DNA from 4 places in the Margalitia sp. FSL K6-0131 genome. Region 1 is predicted to be linked to each of the others. Evidence: riboswitches for the same ligand, from Rfam matches in the RefSeq annotation. Region 1 holds a riboswitch; each other region holds the start of a gene.

Region 1 (7,632 bases):
CGTCCTCTGATGAATAGTAGAATATAAATAAAAACATCAGAAAGGTATCGGAAACTCGACCGTTTTCTTGAATAAGAAAACACGCACATAATAAGAAGCAGGGAATCTATTCGTAACCTCCCTACTTTTCTGATGTTATTTTAATTTTGAGTTTCTAAGATAACCCTTCAGCATTTATATAGGACGTCCCTACATTAAGTCGTTGCTGCTGAGGAGGCAGCTGCATCGTCAGCCTTCACACAATCAATTGCGACGACGAGCGCAATCATGATGGCTTCCATCTCTTCATTCAATATTTGCACCTTGTAGCTATCCCCCCAAGTAAACCATTCCTTGCTCACTTTACCAACCAGTTCACCATGCTGGAAAACCTGAAAATCCATATCCCACCAATTACCATGTACTTCAATGCCTGCAGAATCAATCGTATAACGTGCTTTAAAGAAAGATAACTCCTTCTTAATCGTTAACACTTCTCGACCATTCACCTCAACAAAAAACTTCGGCAAAAAGCTGAACACCTTTTTCGTAATGAGTGCAACTTCATCCCTTGTAGTATTTAAAATGGAGAAAGTTTTTGGGATTTTCATAAAACTCCCCTCCACGTAATAAACGTCCTTCTCCTGCTCATCCTTTACTGTAAATTTTCCACTTAGACTGAATACCTTTTGCTTTATATAGAGCTGCTTCATACTATTCCCCCTTTGACATAGCATATTACTATAAGTATATTATTGTTTTGTGTTACATGAATACATTTTTAAAAACACTGGGACGGTCCTACCGTTTCAAAAAATCATACCATTTTCTTTTGAAAAAAATTTAGGAAACAAATGAAACGTCCCCGTGTTTATTAAAGGTAAAAAATCCCCCATTTTTTGATGGAGGATTTTGCTTCTGGAATAAAATTAAAATTGGAGCACGTTATAAGATTTAAATACCATGGTCCCTATCCTGCAAAATTCACTAGAGTTCTGCTTCTTCTAATTTAAATCCTTCGACTACCACTTCTTCATCAACCTCTAATAATAGGCATTTCTTTCCATTAAAAGTAATATACTTAATATTTTTGAGGTCTTTCGGGTTAATGGTTACATTGGCAATCTTCGTTTCGATTTTAATCGATTTCGGAATGACACTGCTTGCTTTGATTTCATATTTTTCATCATAGACAACACTTTTGAATGCATGCTCCACTTTGTCTGAGTTTACATCTTCCACTCCACTAGCCTCTAAGATTCGTTCGATATCCTTGGAATCCAGTTTAGGAGGTTCACTTTCTTCATTTTGTTCATTTTCTTGACTCTCCTGCACCATTTTATCAATTTCCTCATAAACATTCGAAATGACCTTGGAATCCACTTCATCTCCTACCACTATTTTCAAAATTTGATCGAAGCTGTCCTTTTCTTCTACCGCTGTAATGATCTCTTCACATTGGAGGACATCCACGATAAAGATCTCACTTGGTTGATTCGCTTTTCCGCCATTATAAAGAATATGATTCACATCTGCTGCGTTATCATTAAAGGCAGGAAACAGAAAACCGGCTAATGGAGCTGCTAAATTGATAATGGGATCCACAGCATTATTGGATTTAAATTCTTTCTCAATATAATCAAACAGCAAGGCTTTTTTCGGCTGATCCGTTTTATTAAGACTGCAAAGGACAAACTCACTGGAGTATACCTCATCATCCCCACCTTCTTCGGATTCCATATCCCGCTTCCTTGTTGCCTTTTGATATTCTCCGCGGATAAAGGTTACGACTGTATCAAATTCATACTTTGCATGTTCAAACATTTTCGCTACTATCTGGAGCATATGTTCTTTCCAATCTTCCGTGGATGCTGCATGTAATCCATTGAAAAGAATCATTTGTGTGCTCTCTTCCACATCTCGTCGAAATTTCAGTTCAAACAGCTTGGAGTCAAGCCCCCCTGTCAAAACCTTTTTAAAGTTAGTTAAAAACAATTCTTGTGCTTCCTGTTCTAACATTTCAAACGGTTGGCTGACTTGATGATAAATCTCCCCTGATTCTTTCTTTACATATACATTGAATATTTCACGAATTTTCATATATCGGCTATTTAATTTAAATTGATTTCGGATTTTTGCGATGTCTTTTTTATTCATTTATCTCATCTCCCATCCCTGATTATACTGTTAGGACGAGAAAATAGTAATACTTGATTTTTCATCAATTTTGATAACAATTGGGGATTTTTATTTAGTGGGTTCGCTTTTCTATGATGAATACTAGATTTATCAACTTTGAAAATAGCACTTCACCAAAATTACCATTACAATAACATAAAAAAATGCTCACATCCCCTACTTTTTCAAGGGTTGTGAGCCACGTTAAGGAGGAGAAGTTTTTATACTAGAAGACCACCTTAGGATCTTATTATGATATTTTCCCTGCTTCTCGTTTTCAGGAAAAATTCTAGGTGTTCTTTTAGAAATCCAACGTAACGGTCGACCTCTTCTATTGTTGTGTATGGCGAGATTGCAAAAAATTTATGTGCATAGACGGCTATCCGCTTGTTTGAGTTTGCTGCTTCCACGAGACGCTGCTTTTTTGTATTTCCAAAGAAGACGGTATCTCGTTCGGCACCAATTACCTCTGCAAACTCGTCATTAAATTGATTAATTTCCATTATATCTTCTAAGGTTAAATGTCCGTTCCATTCATCATTCCATTTTGTCTCTTCAGGATAAAAACGGAATGTTGTAATCGGTGAAACCTCATTTGTGACCACCACATTCGAAATTTCTTTCGTTAAAGTCTCTCTAAATGCAATATTGACACGAATATAATTGGCTAGAAGTTCTTGATACCCTTCGATTCCAAATGCTAATAAAGACGCATAGATTGCCAAAGCACTTCCCATTCGCGAGCATTCGAGCGTGTAGCCTGTATGATAGCTGCCATAACCGCGATTTCCAACATACGGCGTTTCCGCTGCATCTAAATCAACATACTTAAGATTCTCTCTGTTCTTGATTAAAAATAAACTCGTAGTATATGGCGTTTGTCCAAGCTTATGGAAATCAAAAACCATACTATCTGCAAGCTTGATATGTTTAAACTTTTGCTGATAGGATTTCAATACCTCAAGTACGTTTTCTTCCAATCGCAGAGGATTGCTTTCAAAGTCGTAATCATTAAAGAAAGTATACATGCCCCCCATTGCAGAGTCTGCATGGATATAGATAGAATTTATGCCGTATGTGCGTTCCAATTCTTCCGCTATCCTCTTGATTCCCTCAAGGTCATCAATCCCAAATGTATCCGTAGTTCCCATTGTGGCAAGGACATAAAGAGGAACGCCGCCTTTGGCAATAACATGCTCCATTTTTTCTTTTAAATCTTCTAGATTCATAGAATGATCAGCATTCGCTTTCACGCGAATCATATTTTCTACACCAATCCCAGTTGCCTCTACCGATTTATACAGACTGTAGTGGGATAGCTCGGAACAGAAGCAATAGAGATTTCGCGGTACACCATGTTGATTAGAGAACGGCGCGTAACGGGCAATGGCAAGACGTAAAGAGTTAAAGACAGCCCCTTGTCCTCCCCAAGTTGTATATCCTGCACTGATGCTTTCATCATATCCAATCAGTTTGGATAGCATACTAGTTACTTCGATTTCTGCTGTAGCAGCTGCTTGGCCTTCTACATCCCAAAGATTGTTCCCATTGACCAGCACCATTACTAAGTTCCCGATGATACTGGCAATATTCGGAAGCGGCGCCGCATTGGCTACATAATTTCGATTGACGTACCGGTGTCCTTCTACCAATTTTAGAAGCTTTTGAATCACTTCCTCCATCGCCACACCTCTAACCGGAACATCAGCGTTTTGAATGACACGATTATAGTAATCCGCTGTGTACTCGGGCATTTCTCCCAGCGTTAATTTGTTAGGATCCTTTAATTCATCTATTTTTGTCAAAATCGTCTTAAAGTACGACAATAATTCCTCTCTTTGAAAGTCATTTCCGTCCATACTAGGAAATAATTTTTGTATTTCCTTCATTGTTTTACCCCCCTGATGTTTTTACTGGCAGTAGTTTATTTAAACAAATGTAGAATCCAATCGGATAATCCTGCTGCATCTAAAAAAACGACGATGATGGCAATTGGAACAATATATTTTAAGAGAAAATAACAGATTGAAAAGAATACGTATCCTATATTCGATCCTTGTTTTAATTCGGCAAACAAATCTTGTTTTGAAATTTTCCAGGATACAAAAATCGCGATGAATAATGCACCTAAAGGCATCAAAATATTGCTGACTGCATAATCCATCAAGTCAAAGATCGTCTTATGAAAGAGTTGGACATCTGCCAGCACACCATAAGAAAGACAGGCTGGGATGCCAACGATAAAAATAAGAATTCCAATCACCCAAGTGGCTTTCTTGCGCTTCCTCGAATCATTCTTCGTAACAGACGCCACTATAATTTCAATCATTGAGAAAGCAGAAGTTAAAGCAGCGAATAAGAATAATAGTAAAAAGGCCAAAAAGAAAATCATCCCAAAAGGCATATGATCAAATACTGCCGGTAAAACAGAGAATATTAAGACCGGCCCTGCGTTTGGTTTAAGTCCAAAGGCAAAAACTCCTGGGAAAATAGCTAAGCCCGCTAATATAGCAATGACAATATTTAATAAAATAATAGAAATAGCCGATTGCGGAAGATTTTGCGTCTTTGGTAAATAAGAAGCATATGTAAGCATGACAGAAACACCCAATGACAGTGTAAAAAATGCTTGTCTCAGGGCAAATAAAATACTTTCAGATGTAAGCTTCGAAAAATCTGGTACTAGTAAAAATTTCACACCCTCGATTGCCCCATCCAGGCTCAAAGAACGAATGACTAAAATAATAAATAAAAGAAGTAATGCCGGCATCATGACTTTACTTGCTAATTCAATTCCTTTTTGAACCCCTTGGGCAACGACAAGAAGGGTGATGATCATAAATACAAGCTGTGCCGCAATGGTGGCATACGGGTTAGAAATAATTTCACCAAATAACTGCCCATACTGATTCTGAGTCAACCCAGCTAACCCGCCGCTCAAAATTTTCATAATGTACAGAATGATCCAGCCACCTACGACACTATAGAACGATAGAAGGACAAAGCATGTAAAAACACCGATTTTCCCTATAAAGTTCCACTTCTTATTGGATGCAAGTTTGCCATATGTTTGAATCGGATCACTTTGACCCATTCTCCCAATCATAAATTCTCCTAGTAATAAGGGCATCCCTAAGACTAGTGTAAAAGCTAAAAATATTAAAAGGAAAGCTCCTCCACCACCTGTTCCCGCGACATAAGGGAATTTCCAGATTGCTCCCAAACCTATCGCTGATCCAGCTGCTGCTAAAACGAAGCCTATTTTTGATTTCCATTGTTCTTGTTGTGACATTCTATTCCCTTTCCTTTTGAATACCATTCCTTCTCATTTTTCATAAAAATCGACAAAAAAAGCCCACACAGGTGGACATAAAAAAGCAAAACATTGCTTCCATAAATAGATATCCAACCTTTTCGGCAACCCGGCTGCCATAGAAATCTTCCTTTAGGCCCGTAGCTTTGCGTCCCCATCTTTCAATGGGTTTGCTATTGTCGAAGGAATAAAACAAAATACTAATGATTTTTTACCCTGAAAAAGTTACTAATATGAAATTGCTGGTGTAAACGCATTTTTTAATAGTATTATTTTACCATTATTATTATCCTGATAAAAGATAAAATTTTCCTAATATAATTTCTGTGGTCACATTTGCTTGTTTCAAAATAAAACAACTTGCTCCTTTTGCACTTTATATCCGTTCATGCCCACGCATAAAAAAGAAGCTTCCCACAAGTTGGATAAACCTCTGAGAAGCAACATATACTTATCAGCCAGCAAGGTGAAAATCTTTATATTGCTGCACTGACCTTATTTTCACCATCTTGTCTCACTTAAGCTTCAGCAGTTTCAACACCATTACTCCATACAAGTAATTTGTTTACATCATTTTTTAACTCTACAAGATCTTTTGCTTCCTCTACAAGTTTTTCCATTGTATGTAGTTCATCATCACTAATTTCAATTAGTTCCTCAAACATTTCAACAGATTCCCGAGAAATAGAAGCTATCTCCACAATTGCTGTCATTATCTGCTGAGTAGCAGAAGATAATTCTTCTGTACTTGCGGAAGTATTTTCATTATTTTCAGCAATGATCTTTGTAGTAGATAGTATCTTTTCGAACATGGCTCCAACCTCGACAATAGTCGAATTTGTTTCTTTAAATTCTTCTGTTCCCTGTTGCATGGACTCGACAACTATTTCCGTTTCTTCTTGTATATTCTTTACAATATTTGATACTTCAGAAGAAGACTGGCGTGATTGTTCGGCCAATTTTCGAACCTCATCCGCAACAACCGCAAATCCTTTACCATGTTCCCCCGCACGGGCAGCTTCTATTGCTGCATTCAATGCTAATAAATTAATTTGTTCTGAAATCCCTGTAATCACTTTTACAATAGTGCCGATTTCGTGAGATTTTTCTCCGAGTTTATTTATTGCATCAGATGTTGTATTTATCGTTTGATTAAATTGCTCCATCTTTTCTAAGGAATTCTTTAGCTTCTCGTTTCCATCTTGCGTCAATGCTAAGGTAGTATTCGATTGTTCTGAAATTTGATTGGATCTCACTGATAGATCTTCGATAGCCTGTGCCATTTCTTCCATAGATGCGGCGCTTTCTTCTGTGGCGACTAATTGTTTCTGTAAGCCTCTGCCTACCTCATCAATTGCCGCTCTTACAATATCGGCTTTCTCAGAAGCATATTCACCCGTTTCAGCGAGATTTTCTCCTATATCATTGACATTTTTTGAAAAGGAAAAAAACGTTTCCCTAACTCGGCTGAAAAACTCAATTAATTGATTAAATACAGTATGATCAGAACTTCTTTCATTCACTTTATTTATGATATTACCTGCTGCTACTTCTTTCATTCCATTTATTATCTCTTTATTAATTTGATGACGTTTTATTGAATAATACCGGTAAGCAAAATAGACTGATACCACCAATAAAATAACAATAATACCTAGCAAAATAGCTTCCATGATATATAAATCCCCTAACTCCTTTTAATTATTGATCATTATTTTAAAGCTCTTTTAATAGAATATATGTTCCATCCGCTACATTTTCAGGAATACCATTCAATTTACTATTTTCCTGATATTTATGAACAATATAATTTCCATCTAAATCTATATATTTTTGTATATTATGATATTTTTCCATTACACGTATAGACTTCGGATTTGTCGCTTCCGCTAAAATAGCCTTCAACCCTTGTGTTTTTGCTTTTGTAATCAAACTATTTCCTAATTGTTGAATAATTTCGTGCCGGTCATGTTCCGCAATTACTCCTAACATGAATAGGTGCAATAACTCTCCATCTCGGATTTCTTTTCCGTGTCGTTTTTGATAATCTTCCATGAAACGTTTATCCACATCTTCCAAAACATGCAGAATGACATTCATATCATAAAAAGAACCTTCAAATACATCTTCTCCGATAATCTCTGGTGCATTTGTATCTCCAG
Region 2 (7,632 bases), 450 kb from region 1:
TTTAAAGCAGATGCGACGTCTACTGAACTAGGTACAAATCGTTCTGCTAGCATCACAACATACACTTGGAGACCAGGTACATTCATGAAGGCCATTAATCCCATGAAGAAAATGGTGATTAAACCAGCAATTTTAAATGGTGCTGTGAACATTAGAATAAATAAAACAATTGCTTGGATAATGAACATATAAAATAATGACTGTAATGGTTTTCGGTTCGATAGTTTTCCGCCAATAATATTACCAATAGCAATAGCAAGACCATATACAAGCAGAATAATAGCGACGGTACTCGTTTTAAAGCCAGTAATGTCATGAAGCAACGGAGATAAATAAGTGAAAACCACAAATGTACCTCCATACCCGAGGGCTGTGATAATAAATACCATTAATATCCGGCCATTTCTGATAAGATTTAGCTGACTGCGAAAAGTAGTACGGGCAGGTTTTTTTAAATCAGACGGAACAAGAATACTGTTTGCAATGAAGGCGATTATACCAACAATTACAATTAATATAAATGCGAATCTCCATCCCAATTGCTGACCAATAAAAGTACCAAAGGGAACACCCGTAACAGTAGCCACAGTAAGCCCGGAAAACATGATGGATATCGCACTGGCTCTTCGATTTTCCGGAACGATATCGGCTGCAATAGTAGAGCCAATTGACATAAATACTCCATGTGAGAATGCAGAAATCACACGAGCTGCCAGTAGTATTCCAATACTAGTAGCACTGGCCGCAATACTGTTGCCAAGGATAAAAATAATCATTATCCAAAGTAAAAGGGACTTTCGTGACATTGCCGATGTTAAGGATGTTAAAATCGGTGCCCCGAACGTTACACCTAAAGCATATAAGGAAACCGTTAATCCCGCTGTTGTAACGGAAATTTTCAAATCATTCGCGATCAACGGCAATAATCCAACACTAATAAATTCAGTTGTACCGATAGCAAATGCACTTACAGCTAACGCTAGTAAGGCAAACGTACTTCGATTTTTATTTGCTGTCATTTGTATCCTCCTTAATAAATGTATATATAGAATGGTGTAATTGAAAAAATATATGAGTGAACTTCCCGTCGACAAATGCTATTATGGGATATATAAAACGTATTGAAAAGTACGTACTTTAAAGTGCTATAGGTACCTGAAGGTTTTATAGGTACTTTTTAGTTCCTATAGAGTAGGAGGAGCAATCATGCCAAAAAAGAAGTACAACATCGGAGTAGAAGCAACACTGGAAGTGATTGGGGGAAAATGGAAATGTGTTATTTTATGTCATTTAACACATGGAAAAAAACGGACTAGCGAATTAAAACGCCTTATGCCGCAGATTACCCAAAAGATGCTTACACAGCAATTAAGAGAACTGGAAGCGGATGGGGTTATTAAACGAATTATCTATAATCAAGTTCCGCCAAAAGTTGAATATGAATTGAGTGAGTATGGTTGGAGTTTAAAAGGTATTTTAGATTCTTTATGTGCATGGGGAGAATTTCATTTAGATAAAGTATACGGAGACAAATCTGAGGTATTAGAAGAAAGTATTTTAAATGAAAAATAAGGGTATTTTTCGAATACCCTTAATATCTTTTATACATTCCAACGGATTTTGGCTGTGTATAATCAAAACCAAACTTTTTATATAGTTGATCTGCAGGCAAATCTGCAATTAAACTTACATATGAATCTGCAGGTGCATTTTTATCCAAGTAATTTGTCAGCTCTGTCATAATCGTTTTTCCTAGTCCTTGTCCTTGATAGGCGGGATCAACTGCAATATCAACAATATGATAGAAGTTGCCACCATCTCCAATAATTCTTCCCATCCCGATTAATTTTTCTCCAAATCGAAGAGTTACAGCAAGAGTGGAGTTTTTCAGGCCTGTTTTGGAAGCATTGAGATCTTTAGAGCTTAATCCTGCTTTGACCCGCAGTTCATTATATTCCTCCGGTGCAGGTGCTTCATAAAATATTTTATAATCTATCATGATTTATCCCCTTTTTTTTATTTCATTTTAACTCATAAAAAAATTTCCGGCTATAAAAGCCGGAAAAAGGATTAGGGTATTTAAATAAGGGGGTTACTTGATAATGGAGGGGACCATAATCAAGTAGGAAAATTACTAGCTTGTCCTATTAACAATTACATCATAATCTCTCAAACCTAAAAATTAATGAAAAATAAATTAGAATTAGATGAGAAACAAAATTGTCACAATTGAATCAAAAAATGCACCAAAAACGGTGCTGAAGTTAGAATATTCCCGGTCCTGGTGGAGGTGGCGGAGGGTTATTCCGCTGGTCAAAAGGATTTTTTTCAATATCTTTATTGATCTGTTTTGTCGTATTTGAAGTTACTCTAAAGAAAATGATGGGTAGGATAATGACAAATGCAAGAACAATATAAATCCACATATTAGTCACCACCTTTAAAGAGTGTATATTATCATTAGATGCCAATATTAAAGAAAGATGACAAAAATGGATAAGGTTTATTACCGCTAATTGAAAATGGACGTTTAATCGTGCTTTTTTATGAGGTCAGAGCGGGAATCCGGTAGAAGGAGAATCGTGCCTGAACACAATGCCGGACTGGGAAAACGGTAACGATCAACGGTTGAATGTGCCCGAAGAGGAGAATAAAACGGAAAAATGGTAACAATGAACGGCTGAATATTCCCATGGAAGGTGCTAAAGCATGAAACAGGTAACAATAGATGATGAATAATTGTGCCACAATCAAATTCAGAACGCAAAAGCGGTAACAAAGCACGGAAATTCCCCACTCGTTACCCCTTACTAAACCAAAGAAAAGCAATCCTATTCCCTTTATATAACACTTTTAGTATAAGTAATAGTACTACGTTCAATCATGCCATTTTTCTTAAATTGGTCAATATGTGTCATCCAATAAATCCCGGTAAATAAACCTCCTAAAATAAATAGGATGGATATAAGAAAAAATATGATTTGCTTTTTTTTATTTTTCATATAAGTCTCCCTCCGCACAAATGCAATCTTTTAATAATATATGCCATAATAGTGGGTGGAAGCAACAACAATGATATAGAAGCAAAAAGGAGACAGGTGCAATGTATTCAATTCAAGAACTAATGGACGAAGGTTTAAAAATATACGAATTAAGAGATGGAGATTCATACATAAAAGTTGTACCGGAACGCGGTGGAATAATCACAGAATTCGGGATCAGCGGCACCGAAATTCTTTATTTAAATAGGGAAACTCTGTTAGATAGAGAAGCAAACATTAGAGGAGGAATTCCAATTTTATTCCCCATAAGCGGACAATTGCAAAAAGGTGAATACGAACTTCAAGGAAATACCTATAAAATGAAAAATCATGGTTTTGCGAGAAATATGCCTTGGGAAGTAGTAAAGACTTCTACAGAAGGGGAGTTATCGATTACTTTAAGATTAGAAAGTAATGAAGAAACAAGAAAATCTTATCCATTTGATTTTGAGGTTGTTTTTAAATATATCTTAAAAGAGAATACTCTTTATATAGAACAGGATTATAAAAATTTATCCGAATTAGAAATGCCATTTTATGCCGGATTCCATCCATATTTTAAAACGTCGAAAAAGGTATTAACCATAGAATCTGACGCCAAAACATATCTTGATTATAATGACAATCAAGAGAAAATATTTAAAGGGATCATCGACTTATCTGATAAAAAAGAATCGTTGATGTTACTGGACACTGTGAAAAACGAAGTCCAATTTAAACTTGAGGAAACAAATAAACTAGTTTCATTAGAATATGGCAAGGAATTTAACTATATTGTCTGTTGGACAGAACATGGGAAGGAATTTGTTTGTGTTGAACCATGGATGGCAAAAACATATGAAATGAATCAAAAAGAAGAATTGGTGTATTTAAAACCAAATGAGTCGTTAACGACCTTTTTTCAAATCAAGGTGGAATAAGACAAGGTGTCTCCTTGTCTTTAATTTTTTTCATCGCATAGCCTCAATAGATAGTTTCATCTAAGTGTCGAATTCTCTCTTTTTTTGCTGAAAAATGATTGATATAAGTAACCGAAAAATGATATGTTTAAAAGGTAAAAACAACGATAATAGCAAACCTTTTGAAAAATGGGGACGCAAAGCCACGGGTCTAAGGTTCGGAAGAATGATGATCGCCGGGTTACCGAAAGTTTATTGATAATAATATGAAAAAGATTTTGAAATCTTGTCTTATTAAGTATTCCTATTATGATTTCGGAATTCCTCCTTTATGCGGTCTACTCCCCACTGTCTGCTCGTCTTGTCCTGGATTTTTGTGAAGAAAACCACAAAGTCAAATTGTCTGACCAAGACATTTTTTCCATTTGTTTCTCTATCTTAGAGAAAATTGTTTAAAGAAAGAAGGATTTTATTAAAGATGGCAATAGACGTAAACCAGAAGTCAGATAGATATAGCTATAATCAAATAAAAGAGCATTTATATTCATATATTTTTCCGGCAAATAGTTTGACCTTTTTAGTAAACCAGAAGCTGGAAGTTGAGATGTCAGGGGATCAAATTGTCGATTATATTCTTACTAATTTACCGAGGAGACAAATTCTTGAACTTTTAGAGATGCTCGAAATTATTAAAAATCGCAATTCGAGTCCCATAAGTTATCTACAATATATTTTATATGGAATCGATCAATACAAAGAGCGAAAATAATATAATTGGTATACAGCCTTGTAAAAGTTATAGACCCTCTTGTTATTTCAAATACTTATAGACGATAACTTTCTCCGTTCCTGAAGTTGATATTGGTCTTATAAGTTATTTAATCTAAAAGGCAGTTCATTGTGAAAATCTTTATCCATTTACTGAACTCGTGATGATCATACTGCTTCTGCCATAACGCTGAAAAAAATGAAAGGAAGAATTTAGCTCTTATTTATAGCTAAGTTCTCCATAACCAACCATTGCTTTTCCATCTGGAGGAGCTTTTTTCATCTTGAACCTCATTCGTTCATTATATTAGTGGACTGGATCCCCCCATAACTAACTTAATAATCCATTTTTTCTCTGATAACATAAAATACACGAGTTCTTTTCAATCCTAATATGTGATTCGATTCGGGGCACTCTACTTAAAAAGATTAGGATGTTTTTCAAGTTTTCTTCTCAAAGGTACTATAGTATATGTAAAGAGCCTTTGATAAAATATAGGTGGCTAACTTAAATGACCAAAGAGGAATCGTTAATGATCAGAATCGTAAGTTACCATGAAAGAAAACCGTGTTAGGAATTCAATGCAATAAGTTATTGTAGCTTTCTATAAAAGCTATAAAACATATACTAATACATTTATTAAAATAAAAAAGGAAATTTGATGCTAGACTAAAAAGTGGACACAGATTGTTATAATAAATATATCAATTATAATGAGGTGTGTCCGTATGGCAAAAGGTAATGGTAAACGATACGAAGAGTCTTTTAAAATTGAAACTGTAAAGTATATTAGCGAAAACCATAAATCTGTAGCTCAAGTGGCGAGAGAAGTTGGTGTAAACGAAAATACATTACATGGTTGGATGAAAAAGTATGGTCAACAACCGGAAATCAAGGCTGTACAATCTTTCTCCTCGGAAGGTGCTGCTTTAAAAGCTCTTCAGAAAGAAATGCGCGATTTAAAGGAGGAAAATGAAATCTTAAAAAAGGCGATGCACTACTTCGCGAAAAGCCCTCGGTAAAATATGAATTTATTCATAAGAATCGCTCCCAATTCCGAGTGGAGAAGATGTGCAAAGTCCTGGGAGTATCCAAGAGTGGTTACTTCAAATGGTTAAACCGACCAAAAAGTAACCGGCAGAAAAAGCACGAGAAATTAGCACAAAAAATTCTGAAGACCCATTTAGAATTTAAACAACGTTACGGCAGCGTGAAAATTACTAAAACCCTTAATAAACGTGGCATGAAGGTAAGTGAGCGTACGGTTTCCCGTATTATGACGAAGAACCAATGGAAGTCTTGTACAGTCAAGAAATACAAGGCTACGACCAATTCAAAACATAAACATCCAGTAAGTGAAAACGTCCTAGATCGACAGTTTAAAGCAAGCAAACCAAACCAATTTTGGGTAACGGATATCACTTATATACCGACCAATGAGGGCTGGTTGTATTTGGCGACCGTAATGGACTTATATTCTCGTAAAATAGTAGGTTGGGCTATGGGCAAAACTATGACAAAGGAATTGGTTATCTCTGCATTAAAAATGGCTTACAAGCGTCAAAAGCCGGGAAAAGGCGTCATTCATCACTCAGACAGAGGTGTTCAATATGCTTCCTCTGAGTATCAGAAACTATTAAAAAAGTATCATATGATTGGTAGTATGAGCCGTAAAGGAAACTGTTATGACAATGCTTGCATTGAATCGTTTCACGGTATTCTTAAACGTGAGTTAGTTTATCAAACCAAGTATAGAACAAGAGAAGAAGCGAAGAAATCATTATTTGAATACATCGAGTTCTTCTACAATTCTAAGCGGATTCATTCAACATTGGGCTACTGTACACCAAATGAATTTGAGCGAATGTATAGTAATTCTGCAGCTTGATTTTACCTTCATCAAAAAGTTTAAATCGCACTTTATTTAAACTTTTTGATGAAGGCCACCAAGCGAAAGCGCGGTAGAAAAATCTGTGTCTATTTTCTTGACGTAGTATCAATTGTTTAATAAGGAGTGTACGGATTTTTAGTACAAGGAGGATATATAATATTGAAAGTTTCGAAAGGTTTTATTGAATCGGAAATAAGTAAGGCCATAACACAATGGGAAAAGGACTATCTTGGAAGAGGCTCTTTATCTGTTAAAACAGATATATTAAGGGATATGATCATTGTCAATTTACAAGGAATTTTAACTCCAGCAGAATATACTGTTTGTGAAACCAAAGATGGAATGTTGACTATAAAAAAAACACGATCTGAGTTAGTTGAATCTGGGATAGAGAATCTTAAGGAAATTATATTGACGATTACTGGGGAGGAAGTAAAGGGATTCCATACCGATATAAGCTCTCGTACTGGAGAACGACTGATGGTTTTCAAATTATTTAATGATCTTGAGAAAAAGATAAACAGCAATAATGGGCAGGATTAAGTCTAAATTGTTGACAAATGTGTGCAGTATGGAATATCCTAAAGTTAACTAAATATGGCGTTTTTAATCTTAATTATAACTTGAGCATTCATTTCAATATTTATATATTGACTGGATGAAAAAGTTTTTATTGTGACGTAAAAATCGGTACAGTCTATAATCTGATTGATAAGATGGAGATATACTGTTTTTTCATTCGAACGCATACATGTTGATAATAATTGGTAGCATTTCAAAAAACTTTATGGTTAGTTGAATTGAAACCGACAATTTACAAAATTCCAATGATTTTAATCATCGTTGGAATTTTGAAGTTGTCGGTTTTTTTATTTAAATGCGAGAAATGAATTTACAGATTAGTCATTGTCTAGCTTCTGCGTTTTTCTTTATAAGTATTATCTGGAATATATATCAACCTTTTTAAAAGGAATTATATAAGTAAGCGCCATTTAGATGGAGGACCGTTATATGTTATTTTCCCTTAGTTTG
Region 3 (7,632 bases), 2.2 Mb from region 1:
TGAAGCGGTAAACATCGTAACGATAGAAGATCCTGTTGAATATCAACTAGAGGGAATAAATCAAGTACAAGTAAACCCGCAAATCGGACTCGATTTTTCAAAGGGATTACGTGCACTGCTGCGTCAGGATCCAAATATCATCATGATTGGGGAAATAAGAGACAGTGAAACAGTGGAAATTGCAGTAAGATCGGCATTGACTGGCCATTTAGTCCTTAGCACGATGCATACAAATGATTCTATTTCTACTATTCCGAGACTATTAGATATGAATGTTGAGCCTTATTTAGTTGTTTCGGCACTATCTGGTGTAGTTGCTCAAAGACTAGTACGAAAATTATGTAAAGATTGTACAGAACCATATGAGCCTACAATGATGGAAAAACAATTATTTGAGAAAAGAGGCTTGCAAGTTCAGACTCTCTATCGCGGCAAGGGCTGCTCCTCTTGCCGGCAAACTGGTTATAAAGGGCGATTGGCGATACATGAGCTTTTTATAATAGACGATGATATTCGTCATTTACTATATAATAATCAGAATATGGAAGAGATTAAGCTTGCAGCATTAAAAAAAGGAATGCTTTTCTTAATAGATGACGGATTGTTAAAAGCTAAGTCTGGGTTAACAACGGTTGATGAAATACTTAGAGTAACTTTACCGGACTAGGGGGATATACATGAAAGAAAAACTAGATGCAATATTGACCGCTGCATTTGAAATTGGCACTTCAGATATCCATTTAACGGTTGGAGTGCCGCCAATGATGAGGTTAAATGGAGAATTAAAAAAATTTGGACAAGAGCCGCTCAAGCCTAGTGATACAGAAGAAATGGCAAAAGCGATTATTCCTGATTCCATGTGGAAGCAATTTAAAGAAACAGGGGAACTTGATTTTTCCTATGGAATAGAAGGGGTTTCACGTTTTCGAGTGAATGCATTTCACCAACGTTCATGTATCAGTTTAGCTATTAGGGTTATTCCTACTAGAATCCCTACATTTGACGAATTAGGATTGCCATCGGTTCTTAGCGACCTTGCTATACAGCCCCAAGGTCTGATATTAGTGACAGGGCCAACCGGAAGTGGAAAGTCGACTACTTTAGCAGCGATGCTAGATAAGATGAATCGTACCGTTAAAAAACATATTATTACACTAGAAGACCCTATTGAATATTTACATAAACACGGGACATGTATCATTGACCAGCGAGAAATAGGGTTTGATACAAAATCATTCTCCAATGCCTTAAGAGCATGTTTAAGACAAGATCCCGATGTTATCCTCGTGGGTGAGATGAGGGATTTAGAAACAATATCAACGGCGATAACTGCTGCAGAAACAGGACACTTGGTACTAGCTACCTTGCATACAACGGACGCACCGACAACTATTGATCGAATCATTGATGTATTTCCATCAGAACAACAAGCACAAGTTAGAATTCAATTGGCTTCCGTATTACGGGCTATCATTTCGCAAAGATTATTTCAACATAAGCAACAAAATAGCAGAATTGGTGCCTTTGAGATTTTAATTAATAATCCTGCAATCCGAAATTTAATTCGCAATGAAAAAATCCATCAAATTCAAAGCGTTATGCAAACAAGTAAAGCAGCGGGAATGCAAACGATGCAAATGGCGATTCAAGCTTTAGTGGAACAAGAAAAAATTTCAGCAAATGACGCTAGACCATATTTATTGGATGGTGTTCTTTAATGGCAGTCTTTCAATATATCGGAAGGAATCGAAAAGGTGAAAGGGTAAAAGGCAAACTGAAGGCGGCAAATTATAATGAAGCCGTTTTAAAGATGAAAGAAAAAGGTATTGCGATCCGTTCTTTAACAGAATTAAAGGGAATATTGTATCGGGAAATTAATGTTATAAAGCCAAATATAAAGCATAAAGATTTAGTCATTTATATTCGTCAATTCAGTACATTGATTAAGGCGGGAATTAGCGTTGTTGATTCAACAAAAATTTTAGCGGAGCAAACAGTAAATCGTGTTTTAAAACAAACCCTTTACAATATATATGAGGATATTCAAACAGGAAAATCTTATACCGAAGCGGCTGAAAAATTTCCAACTATTTTTCCCTCCATGTTTATCAATATGATGAAAGCTGGGGAGGCTAGCGGTCAAATAGAGGAGATTTTGGAAAGAATGGCTGTTTATTTTGAAAAGCAGCATCAAACTCGGCAGAAAATTAAGGCGGCAATGTCCTATCCAATCATATTGGCAATTATATCAATAGCGGTAGTTATCTTTATGCTAGCTGTGATTGTTCCCAAATTTGCTGGCATGTTTGCTTCATTTAATGCAAAATTGCCAGCTTTAACATTGTGGCTGCTAAATTCTAGTCAATTTGTTGTGCATTATTTTTGGTTATTTATACTTTTTCTGCTGTTGTTGTTATTAGGATATTATTTATTGGTAAGGTCGAAAAATGGCAGCTTTTATTTGGACATGATAAAACTTAAAATTCCAGTATTCGGAAAAATTATCCAAAAAGCAGCTTTAGCAAGGATGACTAGAACTCTTAGCACATTATTTGCTTCTTCCGTTCCGATATTGCATGCAATCAGCATTGTGGAAAATGTCGTTGGAAATCAAGTGATTGCCAAAATCCTTGGCGAATCAAAGAATTATATAGAAGAGGGAAAGTCAATTGCAGAACCCATGAAGGATCATTGGGCTATTCCCCCTCTAGTTTCACAAATGATGATCATAGGCGAACAATCAGGAACAATAGACTATATGTTAGAAAAAGTTGCGGAATTTTATGAATCTGAGGTTGATCAGGCAACAGAGCAATTGAAATCTCTTTTAGAGCCTATGATGATTGTTTTTCTCGCCGGAGTTGTAGGAACGATTGTTGCGGCCATCACCATCCCAATGTATAGCGTGTTTCAAAATATCCAATAAATCGACTATCACTATAAAAATTATGTATAGATTAGTAAAAATATGTTGTAATAGCGATATTTGGAATAGTATAATGAGCTTAGATTTAAGATAGAAATTGGAAGCGAAGAAGAGTCATTTGTATATGGGCACTTGAATGGCTCGGAGCTTGTAGTGCAACCCGCCAATTTTATGTTTATTAACCTATTAACATCCTAGATTAATAAATATGAAGTTGGCTTTTTTATTACATATTTAAAGAAGGAGAAGAGAAAATGAGAAGCAGATTCCAAAAGGTAATGAAGAATCAAAAAGGGATGACTCTTGTTGAATTGCTTGCTGTAATTGTTATTCTTGCGATTGTAACCGCTATTGCAGTGCCTAGTGTAGGGGGACTTATCAACAAATCACGGACAGATGCACACATTTCAAACGGGTTAATGATTATTAATGCTGCGAAGATAGGTGTGGCTGCGCAAGATGATAAAATTCTCCCAAGTTCAACAGGAACTAGGGATTTAAAATTAAGTGAATTAGTGAGTGCTGGTTATCTAGATAATATTCCACAGGACCCTTCTAAAAAGGGAGATAAATATAATGATGAAAAAAGTAAAGTAACCATTACAAAAGATAGTAATGGAAAATATAACTATACAATCGTTCTAGTATCTTCTGGTGGAACTGAGGTTGTAAATGCAGATGAATCAAAATTAAATGCAGGAAACGCAAAATAAACTGATATCTTTATAATCAAAAAAAGGGGCATCCAATGCTCCTTTTTTTATAACATATATTTCTATCATATGATAATATACAAATAATGAAAGTGTCATAAATTGAAAAGGAGCACAAACTCTCAACCAATGAATATATTTTGGACAATCTATTTTGCAGTAGTAGGTTTGATTCTTGGATCTTTCTTTAACGTAGTGGGCTTACGTATCCCTGAAAAAAAATCACTTATTTATCCAGGATCACAGTGTCCGCACTGTAAGCATAAATTGCGCTGGTTTGAATTAATCCCCGTATTTTCTTTTATTTTTCAATTAGGAAAATGCCGTTCCTGTAAAACATCTATTTCTTATATCTATCCTGTTATGGAGGCAATTACAGGGTGCTTATTTGCATTCGCATATGCTAAATCAGGCTGGGGAATTGAGCTGCTATTTGCTTTATTGCTTTTATCATTAATAGTGATTATTACAGTATCAGATCTTATTTATATGATTATTCCAGATAAAATTCTATTAATTTTTACCGTAATATTTATTATCTTAAAGATTATGTTTCCTTCCGAACCTTGGTGGGACCCTATAGTCGGGGCTGTTTTTGGATTTGCCCTATTATTTCTAATAGCTATATTAAGTAAAGGTGCAATGGGCGGTGGAGATATTAAATTATTTTTTGTCCTTGGCATAATACTAGGGCTAAAATATACTTTTTTAACGTTCCTAATTGCTACTTTCCTTGGTGCAGTCTTTGGTATTTTAATGATGATTGCACGAAAATATAAAAAGAGAAAACCTATACCATTCGGCCCTTTCATTGGTGCAGGTGCAATTCTATCATTTTTTTTCGGAGATAATATTATTTCATGGTATGTAAGCATGTTTATGTAATGGGGAGTGAAGTAAATGGACCTACAACTATTTTCTAGACAGCATCGTTTACATTTAATGTTTACGGACCATTACGTTCGTTTTATCGTAACCGGTAAAAATAATGTTATCCTTAAATTTGGTCAAAAATGCTTACCTAAAGGAGTTCTCCGTGGTGGACTAATTGAAGATGCTCCCACATTAAGGACTTTACTGGAGCAATTTCTCTACGAAAATAAAATTAGAAGAATGCCTACATATTTGTGTCTATCGGATGGACATACCATTGTAAGAAAGGTGCTTGTTCCAGAGGAGGTTCCTACAGAAGAAATTAAAGGCTATCTTTACATGTCTGTCGGGGAGAGCCTGCATTTGCCATTTGAAGATCCGCTTATTGAAGCAGTAGAATGGAAGGCAGGTCAAGATCATCGTGAGGTTTTAATGATTTCTTCACGTGAATCGGTTGTCCAGCAATATGTAAATCTTTTAAAAAAAATAAAATTAAAACCGGTTGTGATGGATTTATCCATTCTGTCTTTATATCGTTTATATTATCATTTGGATCTTGCCAGCCGAGATGAGCATCTTTTAGTTGTTCAAATTCAATTAGCATACATCCAATTATCGATATTCTACGAACATAAACCATTATATGTTCATCAAATTCATTTTACTGATCAATTCGAATTAGAATTTCAATCCTCAAGATATACTTATGAAAATTGGGCAATGAAAGAGGATTCTCAAGTGAAAACAGGACAAATTCAACAAATAGAACGGGAAATCGATCGAATTCGAAACTTCTATCAATTTAATTTAACAAATGGTCAATATGAAATAAATAAATTATTAATAGCTGGAGAGCATCCATATATTAGCCAGTACGTGGAACAATTAAAAGAGCATAGTACTATTAAGGTTCAACCCCTTACAGACTCATTATTCCAGACAAAAAAGAATATTAACATCCCACCCGTTTTTTCGGAATGCATCGGTTTAACATTAAAGTAGGTGTAAATGCATGCTAGTAGACATTAATCTTATAGAAAAAAAACACCGTCCCAATTTATTTTGGTTTGTCCTATCAGGGATTCTGATTATTTTGGCAGTCTCCCTAGCTATTTTTTATTCCTATTATACGTCTATAAAACAGCAAGAGGCAGTATTGAATAGCCAATTAATCTATGAAAAACAATTAAATAAAGTAAAACAAAATATTCCGATTGATAAAAAGCAGCAGGCTATCCTTGATTTAAAGAAGGCAATACAGTGGGCAAATGATTACCCCATTTCAACTGTAAGCATGTTAAAGGAAATCATTACGCTATTGCCAGAAAGGGGATTTATTACAAATTTTTCTTTACGGGATGACCGCACAGTCCAATTAACGGTGCAATTTGATACTAGTAATGATGCAGCATATTATATGAGACACTTAAATCAAGCTAAATTTGTTCGGGATGTGAAAATCGAAAATATAACTACTGCTGATATGAATGCATCCGATCAAAATATTTTGCCTAGATACTTTGCCCAATATACGATAATACTTAATGAATCTTATTTGAAAAATAAGAATGGAAAGGAAGAATAAAAGGTGGTCGGGAAAAATCTTAAAGTATTTATAACAATCATCATCTTCCTTTTATTTTTTATTACATCGACTCTTTTGTACATACAAAAAATAATCCCAACTAAAAGAAACATACAATATATAAATTCAGAACTGCGAGATGAAAAGCTTAAATCTTTCCCGAAGGAAAAAACAGATCCTGCGCTCATAACAGATGCAACGAACTTGCAAACACAGCTTCCGGTTGTTTTGAATATGGACAGTTTTATATTAGAACTTGGAAAAGCGGAAGTCGCATCAGGGATTACGATTAAAAATATTATATTTGGGGATAACCAAAACCAAAAGGTTGGCGATTCGGATGTATCAGCATCCTTACCCAACTTCAATCAAAATTCTGAAGAGGAAAAAAAGAAAAGCAATGAAGATAATACTTTGCCTGATGGAGTAAAGAAAGAGCCTATTGAAATTATTCTAAAAGCGCCAACTTATTTTCATCTCTATCATTTTTTGGGGGAAATCGAATCACTTCCAAGAATTACAAGTGTTGATACCATTGATTTTCAAGGTCCAGCAGAAACCAGTACATCCATACAGGATAATTCCAATTCGATCGAATGTAATGTTACTGTCAGCATTTTTTATGACCCGGGATTGGAATCTATCTTAAAATCTGCACTTCCTAAGCTGGAAGTTCCTCCACCGAGCAATAAAGAGGATCCATTGGTTTCTCGGGTTCAACCGGAAAAGTCAACATCTAACGAAGTAGATGAATCATTAATTCAAGAGGATAAGACGATGGATGGGGCTAAAAACACTAAACAATTCAAGGTAATTAAGCACGTTGTCCAACCTGGGGAAACCTTATTTACTATTGCAATGAAATACTATCATTCAAGAGATGGGGAAGAAATTATTCAGAAATATAACCACTTAACTAATACCACTGTATATTTCGGTACGACATTGCAAATCCCACTTCAAACAAAATAAAAATTTTGACGAAAACCTTCTTGAACAAGACGACAAAAGTCTTGTTCTTTTTTATTCGGTGTATGTTAGCATTGAACAAATACGTGTGCGGGAGGGAAAAAAATGGACAAGCAACCTGCTAATCAAATAAAAATTAAAATTAATGGTGATGAACGTCCATTTAAAGAGGAGGTTGCTATACATAAATGGAACGCAAATGAGATGGAGTCGGCAGCAGCCACTGAAAAGACTGCTGAGGAAGATCAATTTGATTGGGTACTGCCTGAGGTAGAGGATAAACCTATTCCGGAGTTCAAAAAAATTTACTATGAACCCTCAATAGAGAAGGAAAAACCAAATAAAATATTCAAGAAAAACTCCGGTTCCCATTTACTGACGATCTTCATTTCTGCGGCAACGGCGATTTCAATTGGAATATTATTTGGCTTTATTATGCTTAAGGTGATTGCATACCAGACGGAGGGTGTTTCGCAAAAATCTATCGGAAATAAACAAAATGCTCTTCCTGCTGGAGCATCTGTCGGGCAAAATAGTTCGGTTGTACTTCCTGCCATAACAACCTC
Region 4 (7,632 bases), 1.9 Mb from region 1:
AATCTCTAAAAACACTTCATTTGAATGGTCTATTTCTACTCCTTGTATCCTAAGGGAAGTCGTTTTCACAAATTGATATGGAATCCCTTCTTCATCCAATCTCTTGGTTAACTCAGTTAATAATTCAATGTAGTTCATTTTTCTCCACCATATTATTTAGTATTATCCACTTTTCCATATTGACCGCCTCCTCCAGCCATAAGCTGAAGCGTTCCTTGTCTTGCTTGCATTATCATATCAGCTAAATCCGCTTTCACCACTTTTTTCAATTCTTCAATCGGTACATTGTGTAAAATATTCATTTCCGTATCAAAGTAATCTAATAATTTGTGCAATGTTTTCGGACCTAATCCTGGTAGGAAATCAAGCGGGACTTGATGTACATAAGGAGGTCGCTTTGGGCTTACTTGATCTGTTGCCAGTTCTTTTATTCGTTCAGACACTCCCTTTGTGAAATGAGTGGATCCACAGTGAGGGCAAATGTCAGCCACTTTTGGCTCAAAGCATTTCGAACAGGTTGTTCGATAGTACTTGCCAAGATATGGATTCAATCCGTAATTTGCGACAATTCCATTACCGTCTTTACCATGTAAGGCTTTTTCTAATGCAGCAAATGTCGGAGATTCGAGCTTCATTATCTGATATTCACGGGCAATTTTCCCTAAAGAATGCGCATCGGAATCACTGACAAATGTAAAGTGATGCAATTCTTTAATTCGGTCCGCCATTTCTGTGTTAGAGCTCAACCCTAATTCAATCCCGTCAATTAAATCGGGATCCAGAATTTCGGATATTGATTTTTCTACACCCTTTCCATACAAACTTTTGAATGGGGTGAAAACATGTGCAGGAATAAAAATTCCGCCTAATGATTTTATTTTCTTTTGTAACGGTACAGCACTTTCATGTATCCTTTGTGTGCTTAATTGGACATTTTTGACCTTTGTTTGATACCACATCGAAAAATTCTTTAAAGCCTCTAAAGTAGGAAAATAGCCAAGGACATGAATTGGACCTTTACAATTCTCGTCATTTACTTCAATTTCTACTCCGGGAATGAGTGTAACCGTTTCTTGAAAACGGAATCCCCCCTCTGCCATTCCCCTTAGGTCTCCACGATAAATCAAGTCTTCTATTTCAGCAATGACTTCCGGAGAATGACAGTCAATGATGCCTACCATATCTAAACCTTTAGGGGACTTTGCCGTATTTAAGATATTGGTAAGCGTTAATGATTTCGATGCAGTAATTTTTACTGGTTTTCCGTTTTTCGTCCTCCCGATATGAATATGGAGGTCGACAAAATAATTATTCACTCTTATTCAACGCCTCTTTTAATTGTAGATATTGAATTGCGTACAGTGTTTTGGCATCATAGATTTTCTTTTCCTGAATTAATTGAAGTGCTTCTTCCAGTGTAACCTCTAATAATTCCACAAATTCGTCTTCATCAGCACTTTTTGGATTTTCTACTTTCTGCAAGCCTTTTGCTAAGTATAAATGAATAAGTTCATCAGCGAAGCCTGGTGATGTATAGAATGAACAAATAAGTTCTAGTTTTTCACATGAGTAGCCAGTTTCCTCTTCTAGCTCCCTTATAGCCGTTACATCTGGCTTTTCTCCTGGTTCTAATTTACCTGCAGGAATTTCAACTAATGCCCTATCCATTGGTTTTCGATATTGATCCACCAAAATAATTTTATCATCTGGAGTAATAGCTAATATGGCAACTGCCCCTGGATGTTTAATAATTTCCCTCTTTGCCGTTTTACCATTTGGCAGTTCTACTTCATCTATTTGCAGACGGACAACCCTGCCCTCAAAAATTTTCTCTGACCTGATTGTTTTCTCTTCAAATTTATGCATCATAAACTCTCCTTGTTCTATTCCATAGACTACTATTCATACATTTTAACAAACGGCTCTGTTAAATAATAGTGTTGACGTCTTATCGTCTTATGTGTACATGTTCCCTACCGTTAATGTTCCCTAGTAAAACCCGCACATGTGTATGCGTATAACTAAACACTATTATAGCTTAACAAATTTTAAAAAGCGGAGGCTAATAGGAAGCCCGCTAAAAAGAAGGTGACATACCCGTGAAAATATTTGTACATTCGAAAGGAATTACAATGAGCGGCAAGGCATGGGAAATAAGAGAGCAATTAAAATCATATAGAAAACAGTATTACTATGTGCTTGATTGGGTAAAGTTAATCAATCGTTAGCAAATATTTTGTTAAAGTAAACTGTTTTTCGCTACAATAGTAGGAAACAAAGTGAAAGGAAACCTGTCATGAAAAAAAATAGACTAGGAAACTCAGATTTATACGTTTCTGCACTTGGATTAGGATGCATGTCTCTTGGAACAGATGAAAAACATGCACAAGAAATTATATACGCTGCATTAGAGGAAGGTATTAATTATTTTGATACGGCGGACCTATATGATGTTGGAGCAAATGAGGAGATTGTCGGGAAGGCATTAAAGGATGTCCGTGACCAAGTCATTATTGCCACAAAAGTAGGAAACCGCTGGAACAAGAATCATTCCGGGTGGAGCTGGGATCCTTCTAAAAAATATATAAAGGAAGCTGTAAAGGAGAGTCTTAAAAGATTACAAACAGATTATATTGATTTATATCAATTGCATGGGGGAACGATCGAGGATAATATCGAGGATACAATTGAAGCCTTTGAAGAATTAAAATCGGAAGGAATTATTCGGTATTATGGAATTTCCTCTATTCGTCCTAACGTGATTCGTGAATATATTGAGAAATCCTCCATTATTAGCATTATGATGCAATATAGTCTTCTGGATAGACGACCTGAGGAAATTTTTCCATTTATTAAAGAACACTCAGTAAGTGTTGTGACAAGAGGACCGCTTGCTAAAGGATTATTAAGCGAGAAATGGACTAGCAAGCTATCTGAAAAAGGCTATTTGGAATATTCCCATCAGGAGCTTCACGACTTACTTTCTAGTATTCAAAATAAATTGGTTTCTGAGAATAGATCCATGACGGAATTAGCCCTTCAGTTTAATTTAGCGAATGATACTGTAGCTTCTATAATTGCTGGAGCGAGTTCAGTCAAACAAGTTCGCATAAATGCACAAGCCACTAGGTCTGATTCTTTAAACGAGGATGAACGAAAGATTCTTCTTACGTTAACAAAGGAAAATATCTATAAGGAACATCGATAAAAGAAAAGGTCTGGATTGCCGGACCTTTCTTTTGGTTGTCTAGCATAATGCCAATCGATAAGTGAATCTCCGGGTCTCCTCTCAACGATAAGTTAACATCAGCTCCTAAAATACTTTGCAGTGTTTCCTTTACCTCAGTCAATGCCCCTACAGGTAAAATTTGCACTTCCATTTCAATATGAACAAGGCATTTCCACTTTTATGATTTTTGGGGGTAACTATTCAAAAAGTTTTCAACAAATTCTTTTCTTTTTTTACAAATAAGTATTCGTTTTTTCAAATTATATTTTAGAAGAAATAAAAAGTTGCGATGTCATAAAAACTTTTTTTACCATATAACGACAAAATCATTTAAATAGTATGATAATTCATTTCTCGTTTTATTCATTTTGTGGCATTATTTCAATTATTCGACATCGACATAATTTTCGAGTATGGCTAAATCATTTTCGTTATACTCAAAAATGTAGACAAAAAGTAGTAGATAATAAGAATGAATTATTATCAGAAAAAGGCAAACTTATTGAAAAATAAGGACGCAAAGTCACAGGTCTAAGGTTTAATACGATGACGGCTGGGCTACCTGAAATACATGGTATTTTAGGAGGTAAAAATGGAGAAAAAATTAATGGCAAGTACACAAACACTGGATCAGGAATGGATTGATTTAATTTTAGCAGCACTCGATATGGGAATTTCTGTTCAAGAAATAAAAGACTTCTTTCATAAAAAAACCTCTGGATTAGATGTAATGTAAAAAATTTTCCTAACATTCTACTATACATACTATTATTCACATCTTAAAATATTTATTGCAATTATTATAATTTTTTTGCAAATCCGTTCTAAATATGGAACCCGAATTTCGTTATATGTTATAATGAATCGAAGGAAGGTGACATACTTATGATTGGACAACGCATAAAAAATTTCCGATTACAAAGGCAACTATCATTATCAGAGCTTGCCGAAAGAGCAGGTGTCGCAAAATCTTATCTAAGTTCCATTGAACGTAATATTCAATCAAATCCTTCTGTTCAGTTTCTGGAAAAAGTATCAGCTGTTTTAGGAGTATCTGTAAATGCATTACTCCATGATGAGGGGGAAGAAGGATTTGACCACGCAGAACTTGACTCTGAATGGGAACTGTTAGTACGTGAAGCGATGAATTCTGGTGTCTCTAAAAATGAGTTTCGAGAATTTCTCGAATTTAATAAATGGAAAAGGAATAATAAATAAAGCGTTCGTTATGATGATTTGAACGCTTTTTATTTTTCCTTTTTCCAAACCCTATTTAAATTTCTTCCAGTCCATTGGATTTTCATTTAATAATTCTTCAAAGGATTTATTCTTTTCCTTTCTTCTTCTTTCTTCTCTCTTTCTTTCTTCCTCTTGAAGCTTTTCATTTTCTTCCTTCTGCACTAAATCATGCTGTGCTTGTTTTAATTTTAATAATATATCTTGATTTAAAGAATCCTTCAATGTAAGCTTTTCATCCTGCTTTTCCTTTTTAGGTTGATACTTTTGCTGTTTTTTTGTTTTTGCCATTTTGATTTCTCCCTTAAGTTTAAAAATGAAGAAAAAGAATAGGTATCATGTAACCTACACTCCCATCATTTTACTACAGTGACTAATAAGCTTCTAGTCTTACATCTTCAGCTACCATTACAGTTGGCTCCGTCGAAGCAAGTACTTCCTCCACTGTGTATCCTTTTGCCACTTCCCTTAAAATAAGTCCTTTATTGGATACATCGATAACAGCTCTATCCGTAATAATTCGGTTAACAACGCCTTTCCCTGTTAAAGGAAGACTGCATTCTTTGAGAATTTTAGGCTCACCATTTTTATTCACATGGTCCATAATAACAATGATTTTTTGGGCACCATGAACTAAATCCATCGCTCCCCCCATGCCCTTGATCATTTTCCCCGGGATCATCCAATTAGCTAAATCACCTGAGGCCGATACTTCCATTCCGCCCAAAATTGCTATATTTATATGACCGCCCCGAATCATCGCAAACGATTCTGCACTATCAAAATAAGCTGCACCCGGAATTGCCGTCACCGTTTCTTTTCCGGCATTGATTAAATCTGCATCAATCTCCTCCTCATTAGGATATGGGCCAATTCCAAGCAAGCCGTTTTCCGACTGTAAAACAACTTGTTTATTATCGGAAATGTAATTGGCAACTAATGTTGGCATTCCAATTCCCAGATTTACATAATGGCCATCTTTAATTTCCTTTTCCGCTCTTCTAGCAATCTTTTCCCTTATTGAACCTTTATCAGCTGACATATTCTTCTCTCCCTTCCTTAATGTGCAAATTATTTTCTAATGGTTCTTCTTTCAATACGTTTTTCTTGATCCCCTTGAATAATCCTTTGCACATAAATGCTTGGAGTATGAATAAAATTAGCATCCAGCTCCCCGACTTCATAGAGCACCTCTACCTCTGCAATCGTTACCTTTCCTGCAGCCGCGATCATCGGGTTAAAATTACGAGCTGTTTTGTTGTATACTAAATTCCCCATTTTATCACCTTTCCAAGCACGAATTAAACTAAAATCTGCCGTTAATGCTTCCTCCAAAACATATTCTTTCCCATTAAACGTCCTCGTTTCTTTCCCTTCTGCAATTGGTGTTCCCACACCTGCGGGAGTATAAAATGCAGGAATTCCCGCTCCTCCTGCTCGTATTTTTTCTGCCAAGGTGCCTTGCGGGGTTAATTCCACTTCTAATTCGCCAGCTAACACCTGGCGTTCGAATTCTTTATTTTCCCCAACATATGACCCTATCATTTTCTTAATCTGTTTATTTTGCAAAAGCGGTCCTAATCCCCAATCATCTATCCCGCAGTTATTAGAAATAACCGTTAAATCCTTTACCCCTTTTTCGACAAGTGCAAGAATTAAATTTTCAGGAATTCCGCAAAGACCGAAACCGCCAACCATTATTGTCGCACCGTCTTGAATATCTGCTACCGCTTCCTGGAAGGATGTATATACTTGCTTCAATTATTCTCTCTCCCCTCTGGTTTCGTAAAAATATATTATTGATGATCAAACCGCCTTATGCGTAAACGTTCACGTGTACGCAATCGAGGTACCAATCAGTAATTAACCGCTTTTAAGCTAATTCAACAATCGTGGCTACCCCTTGCCCCCCGCCAATACAAAGGGTAGCTAATCCGTTTTTCACTTGTCTTCTTTGCATTTCGTGAATAAGGGTGACAAGGATTCTTGCCCCACTTGCTCCAATCGGATGGCCAAGAGCAATCGCCCCGCCGTTTACATTCAAGATTTCTTTATTAAACTTCAATTCCCTATCAACTGCTAGGGATTGTGCAGCAAATGCTTCATTTGCTTCTATAAGGTCCATATCCTCTAACGACATATTTGCCTTTTCCAGCGCTTTCTTGACCGCTGTTACAGGACCAATCCCCATTACACTTGGATCCACCCCGGCATTGGCATTTGCTTTTATCGTTACAAGTGGTTTAATCCCCAATTCATTTGCTTTTTTCCTAGACATTATGACTAATGCTGCCGCTCCGTCATTTATTCCGGACGCGTTTCCTGCTGTAACCGAACCATCTTTCCTAAAAGCAGGTCTTAATGAACTTAATTTCTCCACCGTTGTGCCTTTTTTAGGATATTCATCTGTTTCGAAAATGATGGCATCCCCTTTTCTTTGCGGAATTTCAACAGCTACAATCTCGTCCTTGAACTTGCCTTCTTCGATTGCTTTTGCAGCTTTGCTTTGACTCTCCGCAGAGAATTGGTCCTGTTCCTCACGGGAAATTTCATAGCGGTCACAAAGATTTTCTGCTGTTATTCCCATATGATAATCATTAAAGGCACACCATAATCCGTCTTGAATCATACTATCAACTAGCTTTTGATCTCCCATCTTAAAGCCGTCCCTTGCACCTTTTAATAGATATGGCGCCTGACTCATGTTTTCCATCCCACCGGCAACAATTATATCTGCATCTCCTGCTAAGATTGCTTGTGTGGCAAGATGAACAGCCTTTAGTCCCGATCCACAAACTTTATTAATCGTCATTGAGGAAACACTTTCCGGAACCCCAGCCTTTATAGCTGCTTGCCGCGCTGGATTTTGTCCCAGCCCAGCCTGCAAAACATTTCCCATAATAACCTCATCAATTTGGTCCCCTTGTATCCCGGCTCGTTCTATTGCACGTTTGATTACGATTCCACCAAGCTCTGGAGCTGGTATATTTTTCAATGATCCATTGAAGCTTCCAATAGCCGTTCTAACTGCACTCACAATCACAACTTCTTGTTTTTCCATCCTTTGGTCCTCCTCTTATATAAAAGTCAGCTTGAAACCGCTAACATTTTCTCTTCTTTGTCTATTTTCGATAAAAAATTGATTTTTCCTGCTGAAGCAGGAAGTT

What was found. Region 1 has a riboswitch for cyclic di-GMP ahead of NSQ59_RS20205 (sodium-dependent transporter). Riboswitches for the same ligand answer to the same signal wherever they lie in the genome.
Positions count from the first base shown of each region.
Region 2: it holds a riboswitch for cyclic di-GMP, as region 1 does, so the genes downstream of both, NSQ59_RS22445 (hypothetical protein) here and NSQ59_RS20205 (sodium-dependent transporter) in region 1, are expected to answer to the same signal.
Region 3: it holds a riboswitch for cyclic di-GMP, as region 1 does, so the genes downstream of both, NSQ59_RS09420 (type II secretion system protein) here and NSQ59_RS20205 (sodium-dependent transporter) in region 1, are expected to answer to the same signal.
Region 4: it holds a riboswitch for cyclic di-GMP, as region 1 does, so the genes downstream of both, NSQ59_RS10875 (anti-repressor SinI family protein) here and NSQ59_RS20205 (sodium-dependent transporter) in region 1, are expected to answer to the same signal.

Region 1 is NZ_JBBOZS010000001.1:4,126,988-4,134,619, forward strand. Features, by position in the region: gene NSQ59_RS20190 (LURP-one-related/scramblase family protein) at 195-692, opposite strand; gene NSQ59_RS20195 (DUF4317 domain-containing protein) at 967-2,136, opposite strand; gene NSQ59_RS20200 (pyridoxal phosphate-dependent decarboxylase family protein) at 2,397-4,046, opposite strand; gene NSQ59_RS20205 (sodium-dependent transporter) at 4,082-5,449, opposite strand; cyclic di-GMP riboswitch class I at 5,571-5,655, opposite strand; gene NSQ59_RS20210 (methyl-accepting chemotaxis protein) at 5,989-7,143, opposite strand; gene NSQ59_RS20215 (hypothetical protein) at 7,187-7,632, opposite strand, start outside.
Region 2 is NZ_JBBOZS010000001.1:4,577,656-4,585,287, reverse strand. Features, by position in the region: gene NSQ59_RS22470 (MFS transporter) at 1-1,019, opposite strand, end outside; gene NSQ59_RS22465 (winged helix-turn-helix transcriptional regulator) at 1,207-1,572, shown strand; gene NSQ59_RS22460 (GNAT family N-acetyltransferase) at 1,592-1,999, opposite strand; gene NSQ59_RS22455 (hypothetical protein) at 2,841-3,002, opposite strand; gene NSQ59_RS22450 (aldose epimerase family protein) at 3,104-3,961, shown strand; cyclic di-GMP riboswitch class I at 4,103-4,189, shown strand; gene NSQ59_RS22445 (hypothetical protein) at 4,419-4,709, shown strand; one part of gene NSQ59_RS22440 (IS3 family transposase) at 5,438-5,699, shown strand; one part of gene NSQ59_RS22440 (IS3 family transposase) at 5,699-6,597, shown strand; gene NSQ59_RS22435 (DUF2294 domain-containing protein) at 6,760-7,143, shown strand; gene NSQ59_RS22430 (NADH dehydrogenase subunit 5) at 7,612-7,632, shown strand, end outside.
Region 3 is NZ_JBBOZS010000001.1:1,954,116-1,961,747, forward strand. Features, by position in the region: gene NSQ59_RS09405 (GspE/PulE family protein) at 1-667, shown strand, start outside; gene NSQ59_RS09410 (type IV pilus twitching motility protein PilT) at 678-1,718, shown strand; gene NSQ59_RS09415 (type II secretion system F family protein) at 1,718-2,926, shown strand; cyclic di-GMP riboswitch class II at 3,017-3,100, shown strand; gene NSQ59_RS09420 (type II secretion system protein) at 3,181-3,639, shown strand; gene NSQ59_RS09425 (prepilin peptidase) at 3,769-4,524, shown strand; gene pilM (type IV pilus biogenesis protein PilM) at 4,540-5,514, shown strand; gene NSQ59_RS09435 (PilN domain-containing protein) at 5,525-6,097, shown strand; gene NSQ59_RS09440 (LysM peptidoglycan-binding domain-containing protein) at 6,101-7,069, shown strand; gene NSQ59_RS09445 (hypothetical protein) at 7,172-7,632, shown strand, end outside.
Region 4 is NZ_JBBOZS010000001.1:2,240,273-2,247,904, reverse strand. Features, by position in the region: gene NSQ59_RS10900 (class I SAM-dependent methyltransferase) at 1-138, opposite strand, end outside; gene NSQ59_RS10895 (endonuclease Q family protein) at 153-1,322, opposite strand; gene NSQ59_RS10890 (NUDIX hydrolase) at 1,309-1,866, opposite strand; gene mciZ (Z-ring formation inhibitor MciZ) at 2,100-2,228, shown strand; gene NSQ59_RS10880 (aldo/keto reductase) at 2,297-3,208, shown strand; cyclic di-GMP riboswitch class I at 3,712-3,795, shown strand; gene NSQ59_RS10875 (anti-repressor SinI family protein) at 3,822-3,965, shown strand; gene NSQ59_RS10870 (helix-turn-helix domain-containing protein) at 4,115-4,447, shown strand; gene NSQ59_RS10865 (YqkE family protein) at 4,499-4,756, opposite strand; gene NSQ59_RS10860 (CoA transferase subunit B) at 4,839-5,507, opposite strand; gene NSQ59_RS10855 (CoA transferase subunit A) at 5,537-6,226, opposite strand; gene NSQ59_RS10850 (acetyl-CoA C-acetyltransferase) at 6,339-7,526, opposite strand.